4 regions of the Bradyrhizobium lablabi genome follow, and region 3 is predicted to be linked to each of the others. Evidence: predicted binding sites of a transcription regulator. Region 3 holds the regulator's gene; each other region holds the start of a gene.
What was found. Region 3 encodes LexA, which represses DNA repair genes until DNA is damaged. Its sites were predicted from a motif close to TGTTCNNNNTGTGTTCNG; they were not measured.

Region 1 (5,164 bases), 3.7 Mb from region 3:
GGCGGCACTCTTTACATCGGCGTGACCAACGATCTTGTTCGTCGGGTCTACGAACATCGTCAGAAGCAGGTGGAAAGCTTTACGAAGAAATATGGGGTCGACAGGTTGGTTTATTTCGAACAGTTCGATGATGCCGAAAACGCGATTAAGCGCGAGAAGCGACTAAAGAGGTGGAATCGAGCCTGGAAAATTCGGCTGATCGAGGAACACAATCCCAATTTGGGACGATCTGTATTCGAGCATAGCCGGCGCATAGGTTCTCGCCATCATACCTCGTCCGTCATACGCCGCTAAGGCGAGGTATCTACTACGCCGCGCCCCGCGAGATTAGGCGAGACGTCACGGAGTACTGGATCGTCCGCCTTCGCGGACGATGACACCTGAGTAGTCGTCAAGCCCGGTCAACCGGGCGACGACAGCCGTTTGAAGAGTGGCAGCGGGGAGCCCTACTCCCCCGCCTGCAGCTTCCGGGGAACAGGAAACAACTCCGGCCCGGCCGGCTTGACCAGCCGCGGCGGCTCCGCCGGTTCCTTGCTGAAATCCAGTTCCTCGATCCGGCCCGCCCGCTTCTCGATCTTGTCGGCGGAAATCAGGATCTGCCTGATATCCTCGTTGGCGTCGGAGAAATGCTTCTGCAGCTTTAATACGCGATCGCGCAACCGGCCGAGATCGTCGCCGAGGTTCAGCACCTCGGTGCGGATCTGGTCGGCGGCGTCGCGCATCCGCGCGTCCCGGTGGATCTGCTGCATCACCTGGATCGCCAGCATCAACAGCGATGGCGATACGAGCACCACGCGGGCGCGATAAGCCTTCTGGATCACGTCATCGAAGCTGTCGTGGATCTCGGCGTAGACCGATTCCGACGGCACGAACATCAACGCGGTGTCCTGGGTCTCGCCCGTGATCAGATATTTCTCGGCGATATCGCTGACATGCTTCATGACGTCGGCGCGCAGCCGCTGGGCGGCGAATTTTTTCGCCTCATCGGTGCGTGCATCATGCAGCGCGGTCACCGCCTCCAGCGGGAATTTCGCGTCGATACAAAGCGGCCGCTGGTCGGGCAAAAACACCACGCAATCCGGCCGTTTGCCGGTCGAGAGCGTGTGCTGGAACTCGTAAGAGCCCTTCGGCATGCCGTCCTGGACAATCGCCTCCATCCGCGCCTGGCCGAACGCGCCGCGCGATTGCTTGTTGGCGAGCACGTCGCGCAGCGTCGTCACCTGCGAGGTCAGGTCGGTCAGATTTTTATGCGCATTGTCGATGATGCCGAGCCGCTCGTGCAGCACGCGCAAGCTATCCATCGTATGGCGCGTGGTCTGTTCCATGGACTGGCCGACGCGGTGGGTCACCGAATCCAGCCGCTCATTGACCGCGCGCGCCATCTCGGCCTGGCGGCCGGCCAGCACCTGCCCCATCGCATCGACGCGGACGGAGTTTTCGCTCTGGGCGCGGAGCATTTCGGAGAGCCGCTCCTCGAGCTCGTCGGCTCGCACCGCCTGGGCCATCGCCAGTTCCGCGCCGCGCCGGCCGGAGCGTGTGATCACGATGACGATAATCAGGAGCAGGACCAGCGCCAGGCCGCCAAAACCGATCAGCGCCGCGCCGGTTCGGACCGGCAGGTCGCCGGCCATAAAGAGGATCTCGTTCATGCCGCCCTTGTAGCCGATTCGGCCTTGAACGCGAACGAAGAGCGAACATTTATGGTTAACCGAACCCTAATTTTCGTGGTTAACCATCGCTTAAAAAACGTGGTTAACGAACCCTTGACGCGCGGGAACAGCGCATTGACCCCGGCAAATCAACCGCTTAAATCGCCCGCCATGGCTATCCGAGAAATCATCATCCTCCCCGACAAGCAGTTGCGGCTGGTCTCGAAACCCATCGAGAAGGTCACGGCCGAGGTGCGCAAGCTCGCCGATGACATGTTCGAGACCATGTACGACGCGCCCGGAATTGGCCTCGCCGCGATCCAGGTCGCGCAGCCGCTGCGGCTGATCACGATGGATCTGGCCAAGAAAGAGGAAGACGGCGAGACCAAGCCGCGGCCGCGCGTGTTCATCAATCCGGAGATTCTGTCCTCGTCGGAAGAGATGTCGGTTTACGAGGAAGGCTGCCTGTCGATCCCGGAATATTACGAGGAGGTGGAACGGCCGGCGAAAGTCCGCGTGCGCTTCACCGATCTCGACGGCAAGGTGCATGAGGAGGACGCCGAGGGCCTGTTCGCGACCTGCATCCAGCATGAGATCGATCATCTCAACGGCGTGCTGTTCGTGGATTATCTGTCGAAATTAAAGCGCGACCGCGTGCTGAAGAAGTTTGCCAAGGCCGCGAAGAGGGCAGCGGAGTAGGGTTCGAGTCCCCCTCTCAGCCGTCATGCCCGGGCTTGTCCCGGGCATCCACGTCTTTGTCGCCGATACTCAAGTCGTGGATGGCCGGGACAAGCCCGGCCATGACGAGTAAATTGAAATCCGTCGAGGAAATTTAGAGAACATGCCGCTTCGCTTGATCTTCATGGGCACGCCTGACTTCGCGGTGCCGACGCTGCTGGAGCTCGTGGCCCATGGCCATGAGATCGCGGCCGTCTACACCCGTGCGGCAAAGCCGGCCGGGCGCGGCATGAAGCTGCAGCCAACGCCGGTCGAGCAGGAAGCGCGGCGGCTCGGCATTCCCGTTGAGACACCAATGAGCGTAAAGACGCCGGAGGCTCTGGAGAAATTTCGCGCGCACAACGCCGATGCCGCAGTGGTCGTCGCCTATGGCATGATCCTGCCGCAGGCCATTCTCGACACTCCAAAACTCGGCTGCTTCAACCTGCATGCCTCGCTATTGCCGCGCTGGCGCGGGGCGGCGCCGATCAATCGTGCCATCATGGCAGGTGATCGAGAGACCGGCGTGATGGTGATGAAAATGGACGTTGGCCTCGATACCGGCGACGTGGCGATGGCCGAGCGGATGACGATCACGGACGCGATGACGGCGGCCGATGTGCACGATGCGCTGGCGCGGCTCGGCGGCGATCTGATGGTCCGCGCCATCGGCGCGCTGGAACGCGGCATGCTGCAACTGACAAAACAGAGCGAAGCGGGCATCACCTACGCTACAAAAATCGAAAAGGCCGAGGCGCGGATCGACTGGAACAAGCCCGCGCGGGAAGTGCTGCGGCACATCCACGGATTGTCGCCGTTTCCCGGCGCCTGGTGCGAAATGCCGATCGAGGGCGAACCGGTTCGGGTCAAAATCCTGCGCTGTGAAATGATCGATCGCTCGGGCGTACCAGGCGAATTCCTCGACGATCATCTCACAATTGCCTGCCAGCAGGGCGCCATCCGAATCCTCGACTTGCAGCGCGCCGGCAAGGCACCGATGAAGGCGGATGAATTTTTGCGCGGCACGCCGATCAAGCCGCCGATACGGCTAACCTGATGCCCCGCTACAAACTCACCATCGAATATGACGGCGCGCCGTATTGCGGCTGGCAGATCCAGGACAATGGCGCCTCCGTGCAGGGCGCGCTGGAAGACGCGGTCAAGGCGATCTGCGGCGAGCAGGTCCGCGTTCACGGCGCCGGCCGCACCGACGCCGGCGTGCACGCGATCGCGCAGGTCGCGCATTGCGATATTACAAAACACTTCGTGCCGGGCCGGTTTCGCGACGGGCTGAACGCGCATTTGCGGCCGCATCCGATCGGCGTGCTCAGTGCGGAGATCGTGCCCGCCGATTTCGAGGCGCGGTTCTCCGCGAAAAAGCGGCATTACCTTTATCGGATCGCTAACCGCCGCGCCAATCTCGCGCTCGACATCGGCCGCGCCTGGCGATTGCCGCGGGCGCTCGATAGCGATGCGATGCACGCCGCCGCGCAACGCCTGGTCGGCAAGCACGACTTTACGACCTTCCGCGACACCGAGTGCCAGGCGAAGTCGCCGGAGAAAACCCTCGACCAGCTCGACGTCGTAAGAGACGGCGACGCCGTCAACATCGTCACCTCGGCGCGCTCGTTCCTGCACAGCCAGGTGCGCTCGATGGTGGGATCATTGGTCTGGGTCGGCGAAGGCCGCTGGAGCGCCGACGATCTCGCCGCAGCCCTCGCCGCCCGCGACCGCACCGCCTGCGGCCCCGTCGCCCCGCCGGACGGGTTGTATCTGGTACGGGTGGAGTATTGAGGCCTTCTTACCTCGCCCCGCTTGCGGGGAGAGGTCGGCGCGTAGCGCCGGGTGAGGGGGACTCACCGCGCATTCGGTGTGCGTGGAGGCAGCCCCTCACCCCCGCCCTCTCCCCGCGAAGAGCGGGGCGAGGGAGATCACCCAAAATACCTATCCAGCACGCCGCGATAAATCCTCGTCAGCCGCTCCAAATCAGCCACCGGGGTGCGCTCGTCGATCTGGTGCATGGTCTGGCCGACCAGGCCGAACTCGATCACCGGGCAATAGCTTGAGATGAAGCGCGCGTCCGAGGTGCCGCCGCTTGTGGAGAGTTCTGGCCGGCGTCCCGTGACCTCTTCGATCGCGGCGACCGCCAAATCGGTGAACGGGCCGGGCTTGGTCACGAACACATTTGAATTCGACGGTTCCCACACGATCCGCGCGCGGATCCGATTTCCCGCAGCCTTCGCCAGCCGCGCCTCGACCAGCGCGCGCAGCGTCTCCTGGGTGTGGAGATCGTTGAAGCGGATGTTGAATTTTGCCCGCGCCTGCCCAGGGATCACATTGCTCGCGGTATTGCCGACATCGACCGAGGTGAATTCGAGGTTGGAGGCCTGGAACTGCGCGCTGCCGTGATCGAGCGGCTCGTCGCTTAGCGCCACGATCAATCGCGAAATATCCGGAACAGGATTTGCCGCGCGATGCGGATAGGCGACGTGGCCCTGCACGCCGTCGACATAAAGCGTGCCCGACTGCGAGCCGCGGCGGCCGACTTTTATACAGTCGCCGAGCACCTCGACATTGCTGGGTTCGCCGAGCACGCAATGGTCGAATTTCTCGCCACGCGCGGCCGCCCACTGCAACAGCTTGATGGTGCCGTTGATGGAGATGTCTTCCTCGTCGCCCGTGATCAGGAACGAGATCGATCCTTTTGGTTTGCCGCCGTTGGCTGAGAGATAATCCAGCACCGCGGCAACGCTGCAGGCAATGCCGCCTTTCATGTCGACGGCGCCGCGGCCGTAGAG
Region 2 (5,164 bases), 120 kb from region 3:
CCGCGCCATCGAACAAGCCGCCCGGCGTGGTGAAGTTGAAATTGCGATTACCCATGAACAGGTGATCGTATTCGATGCCGACCGACCAATTCGGCGCGAAACCGTATTCGAAGCCTGCGCCAACCGTGCCGCCCCAACGCGTTTCACGTGCGGAAGAGAAGAGCGCCCCAGTGGGAACCTCGAATATGTCGTACTTGTCGGCGGTTACGGCGCCGCCGCCCTTTACGTAAAACAGCGCATTGTTCCAGGCGTAGCCGACCTGACCAGTGAGCAACCCAAACGCATCGATGCGCGAGCGGTTGCGGTCCGTCGGAAACACCGTGCTGATATTGTCGCCTCTGAAATCAGCCCAGTTGCCCTGTCCTTCCACGCCGAACACCCAGTTCGAGGCCTGCCAGCGATAACCGATCTGACCACCGACCGTCCCGCCGGTCGCGTCATGGCAACCTTCCGGCGTAGCAACAACCGGAACGCCTGCGGGCGTTGTTATGAGATCCCAGCACTTGCGGGAGGACCCACCGCCGCCGTTGATGCCGATGTAGAAGCCGCTCCAGTCATAGATGGCGGCGACCATCGGCGGCGGCGCTTTGGTGTAGGGACGAGCCGCGAGATCCGCGGCGGAAGCCGGCGCAGCGGTTCCCACCGCAACCGCGCCCAACGAGACCAGTCCAACAGTGCGCAGGGAAAACTTTTTCATGCATTTCTCTCCGGCTCTTGGTTCGCTTCGCTTGTTGTGAAGCTTTTTGAAATGAGGCTGCGACCGCCGCGGCGATCTAATTCTGGGCAAACGATAGTCCGATTCAACCCGAAATGCCGTCTCCGAAATGCAACACTCGCGAGCGAAGTGGGCGAAGGGAAAGTTACTGGATGTTAATGATTTGATAGGGTTTTCCGGGAACCCGATGGAACCCGACCCCGAGATTCGACCCGCGGTCGTATCGACACACCGCCTAAGATTTAGCGGTCGTATCGACACACCGCCTAAGATTTAATCGCTGCATTGCGCAGGAACAAAACTGGAACAATCGCGGTGGGAATGCTATATGTGGATAACCGCTGAAACCGGCGGATCTGCAAGCTCGCGCCTCGCGGCGAGCGTATAGGGTCGGGCTTGTCCCAGTAATTTTCGAGAGTGGAGAGTGGCGATGGCAGGAAGCGTCAACAAGGTGATTCTGGTCGGAAATCTCGGCAAGGATCCGGAGATCCGGCGGACCCAGGATGGCCGCCCGATTGCGAATCTGAGCGTGGCGACCTCGGAAAGCTGGCGCGACAAGGCGACCGGCGAGCGCAAGGAAAAGACCGAGTGGCACCGCGTCGTGATTTTCAACGAGGGCCTCTGCAAGGTCGCCGAGCAATATCTGAAGAAGGGCGCCAAGGTTTACATCGAGGGCCAATTGCAGACCCGCAAATGGACCGATCAGGCAGGCGTTGAGAAATACTCCACCGAAGTCGTGCTGCAGGGGTTCAATTCGAACCTGACCATGCTCGATGGCCGCAGCAGCGGCGGCGGCAGTTTTGGGGCCGACGATGCCGGCGGCGGCGATTTCGGACCGTCCACCGCCGCGCCGCGCCGCGCCGTTGCGGCCGGAGCCCGCAGCGACATGGACGACGATATTCCGTTCTGAGATTTTGTTCGGAGCGCAAGGCGAGGGCGCAAGCCGCGCCACCGCCCCCCTTTTGGCGGCGTGCGTCAGCCAAGATTCGGGACCGGGGGGACAGCCTCATGACCCTTGCGCCGCTGCTCGACGCAGCTCCCGCGATCCCGCTTCACGCTTTTGCCGCGATGGGCGCCTTCGTGCTCGGCGTCGTCCAGCTGGCCGCGCCCAAGGGAACCTTGCCCCATCGTGCGCTCGGCTTCATCTGGGTCGGCCTGATGGCGCTGGTGGCGATCAGTTCGTTCTGGATCCATCAGATCCGCTTGCTCGGTCCCTGGAGCCCGATCCATTTGCTGTCGATCTTCACGCTGGTCATGCTTCCGCTCGGGGTATGGATGGCGCATCGCCACCGGGTCGAGCATCACCGCCAGATCATGATCTATACGTTCTCGGGCGCGCTCGTCATCGCCGGACTGTTCACACTCGTCCCCGGGCGGATCATGCATGCCGTCGTGTTCGGGCCTTGAGCCGGCCGGCCCGAGAAAGCGCATGCGGGCGATCGGATTCAGGCTCCGGCCGCAAGCCCCGCGCCCCACGTAAGTCTCTGGAAAAACGAAGGGAAAAACCGCGCGCGCCGACCTGTTAGGGGTGGTTTTGGCGGCCCTTACGCGCTATATGATTCGACAAGAAAAACTGACCGGATTCCCCCTTTGTCTGACCCTGAAGATACCCCGCCCGGCGAGCCGCCGGCGCCTTCCGATATTCGTCCTGTATCCATCCTCGACGAGATGAAACGCTCCTACCTCGATTACGCCATGAGCGTGATCGTGGCGCGCGCGTTGCCGGACGCGCGCGACGGGCTGAAGCCGGTGCACCGGCGCATCCTGTATTCGATGTACGAGCAAGGCCACACGCCCGACAAGAAGTACGTCAAGTCCGCGCGCGTCGTCGGTGACGTGATCGGTAAATATCATCCGCACGGCGACCAGTCGATTTACGACGCGATGGTCCGGATGGCGCAAGACTTCTCCATGCGCGTGCCGCTGATCGATGGACAAGGCAATTTCGGCTCGATCGACGGCGATCCTCCGGCGGCTTATCGGTATACTGAAGCGCGCCTGACGCGATCAGCACTCGCGGTTCTCGGGGATATCGATAAGGACACGGTCGATTTCCAGGCCAACTATGACAATTCCGAGAAAGAGCCGTCGGTTCTGCCGGCGAAGTTTCCGAACCTTCTGGTCAACGGCGCCGGCGGTATTGCCGTGGGCATGGCCACCAACATCCCGCCGCACAATCTCGGCGAAGTCATCGACGCCTGCGTCGCGCTGATCGAAAATCCCGCGCTTAGCATCGATGAACTCATCAACATCATTCCGGGTCCCGATTTTCCGACCGGCGGCATCATCCTCGGCCGCCAGGGCATCCGCTCAGCCTATCACCTCGGCCGCGGCTCGATCGTGATGCGCGGCAAGGTCAGGATCGACACCGTCCGGAAAGATCGCGAAGCGATCATCATCTCGGAAATTCCGTACCAGGTGAACAAGGCCACCATGGTCGAGCGCATCGGCGAACTGCATCGCGAGAAGAAGATCGAAGGCATTGTCGAGCTGCGCGACGAATCCGACCGCGACGGCTATCGCGTGGTCGTCGAACTGAAGCGCGATGCCATGGCCGACGTCGTGCTGAACCAGCTCTATCGATTCACCCCGCTGCAGACGAATTTTGCCGCCAATATGCTGGCGCTGGACGGCGGCCGGCCGCAGACGATGAACCTGAAGGATCTGCTGACGCTGTTCATCGCCTTCCGCGAGCAGGTGGTGACCCGCCGCACCAAATTCCTGCTCAACAAGGCCCGCGACCGTGCCCACATTTTGGTCGGCCTCGCGATCGCGGTCGCCAATATCGACGAGGTCATTCGCGTGATCCGGACCTCGCCCGATCCCAACACCGCGCGCGAGACCCTGATGTCGCGCGACTGGCCCGCCAGGGATGTCGAGGCGATGATCACGCTGATCGACGATCCCCGGCATCGACTAAACGCTGACGGCACCGCGCGGCTGTCGCTGGAGCAGGCAAAGGCCATTCTGGACCTGCGGCTGCAGCGGCTGACCGCGCTCGGGCGCGAGGAAATTTCCGAAGAGCTCGACAAGCTCGCGGTGGAGATCGCCGACTATCTCGACATTCTGCGTTCGCGCGCGCGCGTGCAGGCGATCATCAAGACCGAGCTGGCCGAGGTGAAGGACGAGTTCGCCACCCCGCGCAAGACAGTGATTATCGAGCAGGAAGACGAGGTCGAGGACGAGGACCTGATCCAGCGTGAGGACATGGTGGTTACGGTCTCCCATGCCGGCTATGTCAAGCGGGTACCGCTGTCGGCCTATCGCGCGCAGCGGCGCGGCGGCAAGGGCCGCGCCGGCATGCAGACCCGCGACGAGGATTTCGTCAGCCGGCTGTTCGTGGCTTCGACGCATACGCCGGTGTTGTTCTTCTCCTCGCGCGGCCAGGTCTACAAGGAAAAGGTCTGGCGATTGCCGATGGCGGCCCCGAACGCGCGCGGCAAGGCGCTGATCAACATCCTGCCGCTCGAGCAGGGCGAGCGCATTACCACCATCATGCCGCTGCCCGAGGATGAATCCTCCTGGGCCAATCTCGACGTGATGTTTGCGACCACCGGTGGCAACGTCCGCCGTAACAAATTGTCCGACTTCGTCGACGTCCGCCGTTCCGGCATCATCGCCATGAAGCTCGACGACAACGAGGCGATCGTCGATGTGCAGATCTGCACCGAGCGCGACGACGTGCTGCTGACGGCGGCCGGCGGCCAGTGCATCCGCTTCCCCGTCACCGATGTGCGGGTGTTTTCGGGCCGCACCTCGATGGGCGTGCGCGGCATCGCCTTGCCCGAAGGCGACAAGCTGATTTCGCTTGCGATCCTGCGCCATGTCGAGGCGACGTCGGATGAGCGCACGGCGTATCTGAAAATGCGCCGCGCTGTTGCCGGCGAAGTCGCGGCCGAGGAAGGTACGGAAGCCGATACCGAGGAGGCCGCCGGCGCCATCCAGCTCTCTTCCGAACGCTATGTCGAGATGTCGGCGCAGGAACAGGTGGTGCTGACGGTTTCGGTCAACGGCTACGGCAAGCGCACCTCATCCTACGAGTACCGCACCACCGGCCGCGGCGGCAAAGGCATCGTCGCGATGTCGGTCAACAACCGCAACGGCAAGCTGGTGGCCTCGTTCCCGGTCGAGGACAGTGACCAGATCATGCTGGTCACCGACAAGGGTCAATTGATCCGTTGCCCGGTCGAGGGCATCCGGATCGCGGGCCGTTCGACCCAGGGCGTCATCGTGTTCGACACCGCCGAGGACGAGCATGTCGTCTCGGTCGAGCACATCGGCGAGGACGCTGAAAACGGCAACGGAAACGGAAATGGTGGCTAGGGCCTTTCGGCTCTGATTGAAGCAGAACCGGGCTCTAATAGTCTTTTGTTTCAAGGAAGCCGACTTCTGGGAAATGGGTTGGCGGGCGGATAACCTTCATGGCCCTTCGGCCGTTTAGGACAGGCC
Region 3 (5,164 bases):
TCCCGGCTCCGCCGACGCGCTGTTGTTCGATCTCGGCCGCGTCGTGCTCGATATCGATTTCGGCAAGGCGATTAGCTGCTGGGCCGGTCATGCCGGCTGCGAACCTGAGGATATCGTCAAACGCTTCGTTCGGGCCGAGGCCTATCGGCGTCATGAGGTCGGCAAGATCAGCGACGCCGCCTATTTTGAAACCTTGCGCGCAGCACTCGGCATAAAACTGTCGGATGCGGAGTTCCTGGAAGGCTGGAACGCGATCTTTGCCGGCGAAATGCCCGGCATCGCACCGCTTTTGGCGCGCGCGGCAAAACACCTGCCGCTCTACGTGTTCTCCAATACCAACAATGCCCATGTCGAATATTTCTCGGTAAAATACGCCGGCCTGCTCGGCCATTTCCGTAAAATATTCTTGTCATCCACGATCGGGCTTCGGAAACCGGATGCGGCGGCCTATGATCATGTGGTCAACGCGATCGGCGTTCCTGCCTCGCGCATCCTGTTCTTCGATGATCTCGCCGAGAACGTCGAAGGGGCGCGGGCGCGGGGCTTGACGGCGGTTCAGGTGACGTCGTCCGATGACGTCGCCCGGGCGCTGGCCGCGCTTGGGATTTAGGGAGTGATACCGTGGCATTGATGCCGGTCACTGAGGCGCTAGCGGCGGTGCTCGCGGGCGCCGAGCCGCTCCTTGAGGAAATGGTCGCGCTCGACGCGGCCCATCATCGCGTGCTCGCGCGCGACGTCGCGGCGCTGCGCACCCAGCCGCCGCAGGCGATGTCGGCGATGGACGGCTATGCGGTGAGGTCGGCCGATGCGTCTGCGGTCGCCGCGCGGCTCAAGGTCACCGGCGAGGTCGCGGCCGGCCGGCCGTTCGAAAGAACGGTCGGTAAGGGAGAGGCGGTGCGGATTTTCACCGGCGGCGTGATCCCCGACGGCGCCGATGCCGTCGTGATCCAGGAAGATACGGTCGCCGAGGATGGCGGCATCACGATCACGGAAGCCGCGGTCGCTGGACGGCATATCCGCCCCGCCGGCATCGACTTCAAAAAGGGCGATGTGCTGCTGGCCAAGGGGACGCGTCTCGCCGACCGCGATCTCTCGCTCGCCGCCGGCATGAACTACCCGACCCTCGCCGTGCGCCGCCGGCCGAAGGTCGCCCTGCTCGCGACCGGAGATGAACTGGTGATGCCGGGCCAGACCCCCGGCCCGGGCCAGATCGTCTATTCCAACGGCTATGCACTGCGGGCGCTGGCGCGCGCCGAGGGTGCCGAGACCGTCGACCTCGGCATTGCCGCCGATACCGTGGAGGCCACCACGCAAGGCATCCGCCGCGCCCGCGAGGCTGGCGCCGACATTCTCATCACCACCGGCGGCGCGTCGGTCGGCGACCACGACCTCGTCAAGCGGTCGCTGGAGGCCGAAGGCGTCACGATGGCCTTCTGGCGGATCGCGATGCGGCCGGGCAAGCCGATGATGCACGGACGACTCGGCGCGATGCGGGTGATCGGCCTGCCCGGCAATCCCGTCTCGTCCTATGTCTGCGCGTTCCTGTTCCTGGTGCCGCTGATTCGCACATTGTCGGGCCGCGCCGACATCCACCACGCGCGAGAAACCGCGTTGCTCGGACGCGACGTCGTCGCCAACGACCAGCGCGAAGACTATCTGCGCGCACGGCTTGAGGTGCGCGACGACGGCAAACTGATCGCCACGCCGGTCAACCATCAGGATTCTTCGCTGCTTGCGAATCTCGCTGCGGCACGGGCACTTGTGATACGTCCGCCGTTTGCGCCCGCAGCTAAAGCGGGCTCGGCTTGCGACATCCTGCGGCTTCCGGACTGACGTCTCAGGGCCGCGGTTCCGACAAAAGCTGCCTCGTTGACGATTAATTAAGTGGTTGCGGAACACATATGGAACATATAGTGTCCGTTCATGATTTGTTTCGAGTCTTGGTGTCTACAAATGGGAGCTGGCTCCCCTTCGTGTTTCGCCAAGGGTCTTTCCTAGAGACGTCTCGGAATCAATCAACATGATCAAACTGAGGAACGCTCGAGATGCTCACGCGCAAACAATATGAACTCCTGCGATTCATCAGCGAACGCCTGAAGGAATCAGGCGTCCCGCCTTCCTTTGACGAGATGAAGGACGCGCTCGATCTGCGCTCGAAGTCCGGCATCCATCGCCTGATCACCGCGCTGGAAGAACGCGGCTTTATCCGCCGCCTGCCTAACCGCGCCCGCGCCATCGAGGTCATCAAGCTGCCGGAGCTTTCGGCCGCCGGTAACGGCAACAGCCGCCGCGGCTTTACGCCCTCGGTCATCGAAGGCACGCTCGGCAAGGTGCGCTCTTCGAGCGTCGGCGCGGATGATGATGGCAGCCGTCCGGTCGCGGTCCCCGTGATGGGCCGGATCGCCGCCGGTACGCCGATCGAGGCGCTGCAGACCAGAAGCCACACCATCAGCGTGCCGCCGGACATGCTCGGCTCCGGCGAGCATTACGCGCTCGAAGTGCGCGGCGATTCCATGGTCGATGCCGGCATCCTCGACGGCGACATGGCGCTGATCCAGCGCAACGAGACGGCCGAGACCGGTGACATCGTGGTGGCGCTGATCGACGACGAGGAAGCCACCCTAAAACGCTTCCGCCGCCGCGGCGCCTCGATCGCGCTCGAGCCCGCCAACACCTCCTATGAGGTCCGCATCCTGCCGCCCAACCGGGTCAAGATTCAGGGCAAGCTGATCGGGCTTTATCGGAAGTATTGAACTTCCTCTCTCCTCATGGTGAGGAGGCGCCCTTGCGCCGTCTCGAACCATGAGGCCCCAGTGCGGGCCTAATCCTTCGAGACGCGGCCAAGAGGCCGCTCCTCAGGATGAGGAGAAGAGACGTGTCCACCTCACTCCTCCCCCTGCTGATCGGCCTCCGCCGGCGTCGCGTCCACGGCCTTCGGCACAGCCGCGGGACGAACGAGCGCCGCCTCGGTCTCGCTATCGCCTGCGACCGCGGGCGACCACGGCCGGTCATAACCCTTCGGCCTCACCGCCTCGACCGCAAATCCGGCTCCGGTCCGTCGGAGCGCGATGGTGCCTTGTCGCTGCAAGCGATCGCGGTCGATCACGAGGGACGCGCACGCCGGCGGCGTTTGCCGCGCGGCCACCAAGAGCGTAGCGCGGGCGCAGTCGTCGGCGAGCCCCTCGGGCTTGAGCGACAGCGCGACAAAACCGCCATCGGCGAGCTGCGCCACGCAGCCTGAATCATCGCAGGAGACGCCCTCTGCCAGGGAAGCATCGACAGGCTGCCGCTCGTCGGCATCGGCGGCGAGCCATTCCTTCATTAAGAACGTGTCCTTTCCGGTCCGCATCAGATGCAGCCGGCCGTCTTTGCCGCGGACGCCGACATTGTGGCCGTCGCCGGAAATCAGGATATCCGGCTGCGGCACGGCGAGCGCCCACACCGTGGCGAGCACCAGCACGGCCGCACCCGACCAGCGCAGCGGCGTCCGCAACAGCCCGAGCAGGATGATCCCCGCGCTCGCCGCGATCATGGGCCCGGTCCCGAACGCCGCCATGCGGCCGATCGCGCCCGGCAGGCGAGCGACCCACTCCGTCACCACGATCATCCAGTCGATGCCGACGCCCATCAGCCACCAGAACACACCGTCGAGGCCGAACGGCATCGCGAGCAGGCCAAGCATGCCCGCCGGCATCACCACGGCTGAAACTACCGGCATCGCCGCGAGATTGGCGAGCACGCCATAGGGCGTGACGCGGTGGAAATGAAAGGCGGCATAGGGCGTGGTCGCAAACCCCGCCACCAGCGAGGCCAGCGCCAGCGTCATGATCTCGCGGCCGCCCCATAGCGCCACTTTTGCCGTCGCCGAATTGTCGGGCGAGGCAAACAAACGCGGCATGCCGATTTGCACCAGCGCCACGAGGCCGAGCGTTGCCGCAAAAGACATCTGAAAGCTCGGATGCACCAGCGCCTCCGGCGCAAGCGCCAGCACGATCATCGCGGCGACCGCGAGCGTGCGGAATGTCACCGCGCGGCGGTCGACCATGACCGCGATGAGCACCACCGCCGTCATGAAGAACGAGCGTTGCGTGGCGACCTCAGCACCCGACAGCAACAGATAAAACGCCGCCGCGGCGAGTGCTGCGGCGGCGGCCCATTTCTTGATCGGAAAGCCCGTGGTCAAAGCCGGGATCAGCGCCAGCAGCGCACGGATCGCGAAGAACACCACGCCCGCGACCACCGCCATGTGATAGCCGGAGATCGAGAGGACGTGACCAAGTCCTGAGATGAACATCGCATCATTGACCGGCGTGGTGATGGCGTCGCGGCGGCCGGTCAGAAGCGCGGTCGCAATGGCGCGCTTGTCGCCATCGAGCGTGGTCCGGATCCGCGCATCGATCGCATCGCGCAAGCCCTGCATGAACGCGGCATAGCGCAGCGCCAGCCCGCCGCTCACGGGCGGCTCAACGGTCTTGATCGCACCCGTGACAAAACCGGACGCGCCGATGCCTTGAAAGTACATGTCGCGGCCGAAATCGTAGCTGCCCGGCCGTAATGGGGAGAGCGGCGGCTGCAGCCGCGCCTTCAACTCCACAAAACTGCCGACCTCGGGCGCGGTGCCCTTGCGCACCGAGAGGCGAACCCGCTCGAGCTTCATCTGCGAACGCTGACTTTCCATCTGCGTGACGCGCAACACAAAACGGTCGGTGCGCTCGCGGATGTCGCGGGTCTCGACAAAACCCGACAGCGACACGCCAAACATCGGCCGCGCCAGCACGCCATGGGCGATGCGCGCGGTTTTCCACGTCGCCGCCGCAAAGCCCGCTGACATCGCGGCGATCATCACGGCAGCGGCAAACAGCTTCTTCCGCCGCGCGAGGTACGCGGCGAGGCAAAGCCCGATTGCGGCAGCGGCGGTGACCCAGGCCACCGGCTCATGATCGGCGGTGAAATAGAACGCGATTCCCGTGCCGAAAGCGATGGGAACCCAGGGCAACAGCCGGCCGGCCCCCGCCTCGGCCGCGATCCATTCGCGCAGGCGCGCGGCAAACGACGGCCAGATGGCAAAACCCGAAGGCGCGATGCCGGCCGCGGGCGCGATTCCGCGCGGCGGCCAGGTTCCTGCAACCCCGCGCGTCCTGGCCCCGCCCCGCTCTGCCATCCG
Region 4 (5,164 bases), 3.1 Mb from region 3:
GTCGGACCTTTCAAAACCGCCGACGAAGCCTCGCAGTTCTGCGGCACCTTGAAGGCGGCCGGCGGACAATGCGTCGTGCAGAGGAATTAGTTTTCTCGCAGAAACATTAAGGTCCGTCATGCCCGGGCTTCTCCCGGGCATCCACGTCTTGCCTGCATCCCCAAACAAAGACGTGGATGGCCGGGACAAGCCCGGCCATGACGAGGAAGGGTGTCGAGAGAACGGGAAAACGGGTCCTAATGATCGACCACCACCAGCGCGGCCTTCCTGAAATCCGCGAGCCGTTCTTCCTTGGCGACGGTCTTTGCCGCTTCGGTCTTCATGTTGGAGACGACGGAGAACAGGACAAAGCCGCCTTTTTTCCGCGATACAATAAAATACTGCGAAATCCGCGCGCCCTCCGAATCATCGCACGAGGAAAATCCCCGGAACACGACATCGCTGTCGACCAGTTCGCTGGTTCGGCCGGAGGCAAATTTGCCTTTGCAATCGCGCGCGTCACCCGCGACCACCGCGGAGGCGACATCAAGACCTTTGACGCCGTCTTTCGGCGGGATGATTCGGACAAAACCCACCGCCTCGTCGGAGCTCCATGCTGCGCCGGTCGATGCCACGGCAATCGGCGTCTCGGTCCGGCTCAAGACCCGCGGATTGTGCAGCGTGGTTTTTAGGATGAAATTCGAAGCCAGCTCGATGGCTTCGATCTGCATATCGGGTGAAAGATTTTGCGGCGCGTCGGGCCGCATGCTGCCTCCCGCCGGTGCCGCCTGCGTTGCCGCCGCGACCGCTTTCGGCGCTTGCTTGACGGAGAAGTCGCCGGCATTGGCGATGCCATGCTGCTTGACCACCGCGACGCAATTGGCCAACGCGGGCAGCAGCAAAGAGGTCTGATCGAGCTTGAACTGAAACAGCTGGCCTTGCGTGAAGGCGGTCATCGCCTTCGCCTTGCGAAACTGGGCGATCAGCGTCGAGTCGACCGGCATCGGCACGCGGAGCAGGTTGGCGTTGAGCGCCACGCCTTGAACATTGAACGGCGACTGGCCATCGAAGGTCAGCGCGATCTGGAACGTCTGATTGTTCGCAAGCGTCCATTTTGGCTGGAAAAAAGCCAGCGACCACCCGGCGGCCTGATCGACCATGACCATGAAGTAAATGCCGCTGTCGTAGCCAGCTCCCGCGGCGCAGTGGGTAAATTCTCCGGTCTGGTCGTTGGTGTAGGCACCGCCCTTCCAGTTACCGACATTGATCGACCCGTAAGGTCCCCGCGCCTGCGCGGCCGAAATGGCGATCAGACCCGATAACAGCGTCGCCACGATAACCCTTAGCTTCATTGCTGGCCTCTCCCCTTGCTGGGCGAGCTTATTGCCCCTTACAACCGGAGTCTAATGCATTGTTCTTGATTTGTTCATTTTATTCGGCCAAGAGTCAATTCGGGCGCGATTCTTTTCCGGTGCGGGGCGGTCTTTTCGGAAGTGGGGCTGGCCGAAGCCATTGTCGGCGCAGCGGGAATCACGGAGTCTGATTTTCACTCTGAGGACCATCACTCCGTGCCAGCGGCAACCGCCTATCTCGAAAGCCTCAATCCGGAACAGCGACGCGCCGTCGAGCATGGCACGGCGGGCGCGGGTCCGTTTGCGCCGCTGCTGGTGATCGCCGGCGCCGGATCCGGCAAGACCAACACGCTCGCCCATCGCGTGGCCCATCTGATCGTCTGCGGCGCCGATCCAAGGCGGATTCTCCTGATGACGTTCTCCCGCCGCGCGGCTTCCGAGATGAGCGCGCGGGTCGAGCGGATCGCGCGGAAAATTTTGGGCGACAAGGCCGGCGCGATGACCGACGCGCTGGCCTGGGCCGGCACGTTTCACGGCATCGGCGCACGGCTGTTGCGCGAGTACGCCGAGCAGATCGGGCTCGATCCGGCGTTCACCATTCATGACCGCGAGGATTCCGCCGACCTCATGAATCTGATCCGGCACGAGAAGGGATTTTCCAAGACCAGAGAGCGGTTTCCAACCAAGGGCACCTGCCTTTCGATCTATTCGCGCTGCGTCAACGCGGAAACCTCGATCGAAGAGATGCTCGGGTCGGCGTTTCCATGGTGCTCGGGCTGGGCCGCCGAGCTGAAGGAATTATTCGCTGCCTATGTCGAGTCAAAACAGCGGCAGAACGTGCTCGATTACGACGATCTGCTGCTGTACTGGGCGCAGACCATGAGCGATGCGACGCTGGCCGGCGACATTGGCGGCCGTTTCGATCATGTCCTGGTCGACGAATATCAGGACACCAATCGGCTGCAATCGTCGATCCTGCTGGCATTAAAACCGACTGGCTGTGGCCTCACCGTCGTCGGCGACGATGCGCAATCGATCTATTCGTTCCGTGCCGCCACCGTGCGCAACATCCTCGATTTCCCCGGTCAATTCACGCCGCCGGCCAACATCATCACACTCGATCGCAACTACCGCTCGACGCAGGCCATTCTTTCCGCCGCCAATGGCGTGATCGAGCTGGCGCGCGAGCGTTTTACCAAGAACCTGTGGACCGACCGCGCCTCCGGGGCAAAGCCGCAGCTTGTCTCGGTGCGCGACGAAGCCGACCAGGCCCGCTACATTGTCGAGCGCGTGCTGGAGAACCGGGAATCCGGCGCGCTGCTGAAACAGCAGGCGGTGCTGTTTCGCACCTCCAGCCATAGCGGCCCGCTGGAAGTCGAGTTGACCCGCCGCAACATCCCCTTCGTAAAGTTCGGCGGCCTGAAATTTCTCGATGCCGCGCACGTCAAGGACATGCTGGCGCTGTTGCGTTTTGTCGAGAATCCGCGCGACCGCGTCGCGGGCTTCCGGCTGATGCATTTGATCCCCGGCGTCGGCCCCACCTCGGCGCAGCGGGCGCTCGATCATATCGGGGGTAGCGCCGACCCGATCGCCGCGCTTGACGAGGCGCCGTCCCCGCCCCGCGCCGGCGACGACTGGAAAATCTTTGTCGCGGCCGTTGCGGATATCCGCCATTCAAACTGGCCGGCCGATCTCGAACGCGCCCGGCTCTGGTACGAGCCGCATCTGGAACGAATCCACGAAGATTCGGAAGCAAGGCGCGCCGACCTGATCCAGCTCGAACAGATCGCCAGCGGCTATCCGTCGCGCCAGCGTTTTCTCACCGAACTGACGCTCGATCCTCCCGATGCCACCAGCGACCAGGCCGGCATTCCCTTGCTCGACGAGGACTATCTGATCCTGTCGACGATCCATTCGGCCAAGGGGCAAGAATGGAAATCGGTGTTCGTGCTCAACGTGGTCGACGGCTGCATGCCCTCCGATCTCGGCGCCGGCACCTCGCCTGAGCTCGAGGAGGAGCGCCGGCTGCTCTATGTCGCCATGACGCGCGCCAAGGACGATCTGCATCTGATGGTGCCGCAGCGTTTCTTCACCCACGGCCAGCCCGCGCGCGGCGACCGTCATGTCTATGCCGCACGGACGCGCTTTATTCCGGATCGCTTGCTCGGCCTGTTCGAAAAGACAATGTGGCCGCTTGCGGCTGCCGGTGCGCCACGCGCCGCGAGCCAGGGGCCGCGGATCGACGTTGGCGCCCGGATGCGCGGGATGTGGCGTTGAGGGTTTGCGATGGGTAATTTGTCCGCCATGAGTTCAGCCCGCAACGGGGAAACCGGCATCGCCGCCGACGCGCTTTCCGTCCTGAATTCGGTGTTCGGCCTGCCCGGCTTTCGCGGCGCGCAGGAGGAAATCGTCAGGCATGTCAGCTGTGGCGGCAATTGCCTGGTGCTGATGCCGACCGGCGGCGGCAAGTCGCTGTGCTATCAATTGCCGTCGTTATTGCGCGAAGGCTGCGGCATCGTGGTCTCGCCCCTGATCGCGCTGATGCGCGACCAGGTCGCGGGCCTACTGGAGGCCGGCGTCAAGGCGGCAGTGCTCAATTCCACGCTCACTTACGAGGAAGCCGCCGCGGTCGAGGCGCGGCTCATTTCCGGCGACCTCGATCTGCTCTACGTCGCGCCAGAGCGGTTGTTGACGCCGCGCTGCCTCAGTCTACTCGATCGCGCGAAGATCGCGCTGTTTGCGATCGACGAGGCGCATTGCGTGTCGCAATGGGGCCACGATTTCCGACCCGAATATATCGGCCTGTCGGTGATCTCCGAGCGCTTTCCGGACGTGCCGCGGATCGCGCTGACCGCTACCGCCGACGAGCTCACCCGCAAGGAGATCGCCGAGCGGCTCGCCCTTGTCGGCGCGCCGCATTTTGTCGCGAGCTTTGATCGGCCGAATATCCGGTATGAAATCGTCGAAAAGCAGAACGCTCCCGCGCAGCTCAAAACCTTCATCAGCGAGCGCCATGCCGGCGATGCCGGCATCGTCTATTGCCTGTCGCGCGCCAAGGTCGAAGACACCGCTGACGCGCTGACCGCCGCCGGCATGGTGGCACTGCCCTATCACGCGGGGTTGGATGCCGCCACGCGCGCGCGTCATCAGGATCGTTTCATCAACGAGGATGGCATCGTGATCGTGGCGACGATCGCGTTCGGCATGGGCATCGACAAGCCCGATGTGCGTTTTGTGGCGCATCTCGATCTGCCCAAGAGCATCGAGGCGTATTACCAGGAGACCGGACGCGCCGGGCGCGACGGCAAGCCGTCGAGCGCCTGGATGGCCTATGGCCTCTCCGATATCGTGCAGCAGCGCCGAATGATCGATGAGTCCAATGGCTCGGACGCGTTCAAGCGCGTTTCCATCGGCAAGCTGGACGCGCTGGTCGCGCTGGCAGAGACCGCGAACTGCCGCCGCACCCGCCTGCTCGGCTATTTCGGCGAGACGCAGGGAAGCGAAAAATGCGGCAATTGCGACAACTGCGTGTCGCCGCCGACCTTGCGCGACGGCAAGGTCATCGCGCAAAAATTGCTTTCATGCGCCTATCGCACCGGGCAGCGTTTTGGCGCGATGCACCTGATCGACGTCTTGGTCGGCCGCGAGACCGAGCGGGTCAAGCAATTCGGGCACGACAAACTATCCGTGTTCGGCGTTGGCCGCGAACTCAATGAAAAGCAATGGCGCGCGGCGTTGCGCCAGCTCGTCGCGATGGGCCACCTTCGGCCCGACACCGAGGCCTTTGGCGCCCTAAAACTCACGGAGAGCGCGCGCGGCGTGTTGAAGGGCGA

Region 1: B5526_RS15755 (DNA recombination protein RmuC) is a predicted target of LexA. The motif match lies at 1,680-1,697, and genes of this name have one in related genera.
Region 2: B5526_RS36410 (single-stranded DNA-binding protein) is a predicted target of LexA. The motif match lies at 1,007-1,024, and genes of this name have one in related genera.
Region 4: B5526_RS21350 (ATP-dependent helicase) is a predicted target of LexA. The motif match lies at 1,392-1,409, and genes of this name have one in related genera.

The regions. Positions count from the first base shown of each region.
Region 1 is NZ_LT670844.1:3,386,006-3,391,169, reverse strand. It holds partial or broken gene B5526_RS15760 (GIY-YIG nuclease family protein) at 1-256, shown strand, start outside; gene B5526_RS15755 (DNA recombination protein RmuC) at 447-1,649, opposite strand; gene def (peptide deformylase) at 1,821-2,348, shown strand; gene fmt (methionyl-tRNA formyltransferase) at 2,491-3,423, shown strand; gene truA (tRNA pseudouridine(38-40) synthase TruA) at 3,423-4,160, shown strand; gene dapE (succinyl-diaminopimelate desuccinylase) at 4,298-5,164, opposite strand, start outside.
Region 2 is NZ_LT670844.1:7,757,380-7,762,543, forward strand. It holds gene B5526_RS36405 (outer membrane protein) at 1-697, opposite strand, end outside; gene B5526_RS36410 (single-stranded DNA-binding protein) at 1,146-1,625, shown strand; gene B5526_RS36415 (DUF2306 domain-containing protein) at 1,724-2,122, shown strand; gene gyrA (DNA gyrase subunit A) at 2,306-5,038, shown strand.
Region 3 is NZ_LT670844.1:7,638,323-7,643,486, reverse strand. It holds gene B5526_RS35830 (HAD family hydrolase) at 1-610, shown strand, start outside; gene B5526_RS35825 (molybdopterin molybdotransferase MoeA) at 622-1,833, shown strand; gene lexA (transcriptional repressor LexA) at 2,046-2,753, shown strand; gene B5526_RS35815 (ComEC/Rec2 family competence protein) at 2,885-5,161, opposite strand.
Region 4 is NZ_LT670844.1:4,583,032-4,588,195, reverse strand. It holds gene B5526_RS39780 (SPOR domain-containing protein) at 1-90, shown strand, start outside; gene B5526_RS21355 (hypothetical protein) at 237-1,331, opposite strand; gene B5526_RS21350 (ATP-dependent helicase) at 1,548-3,608, shown strand; gene recQ (DNA helicase RecQ) at 3,636-5,164, shown strand, end outside.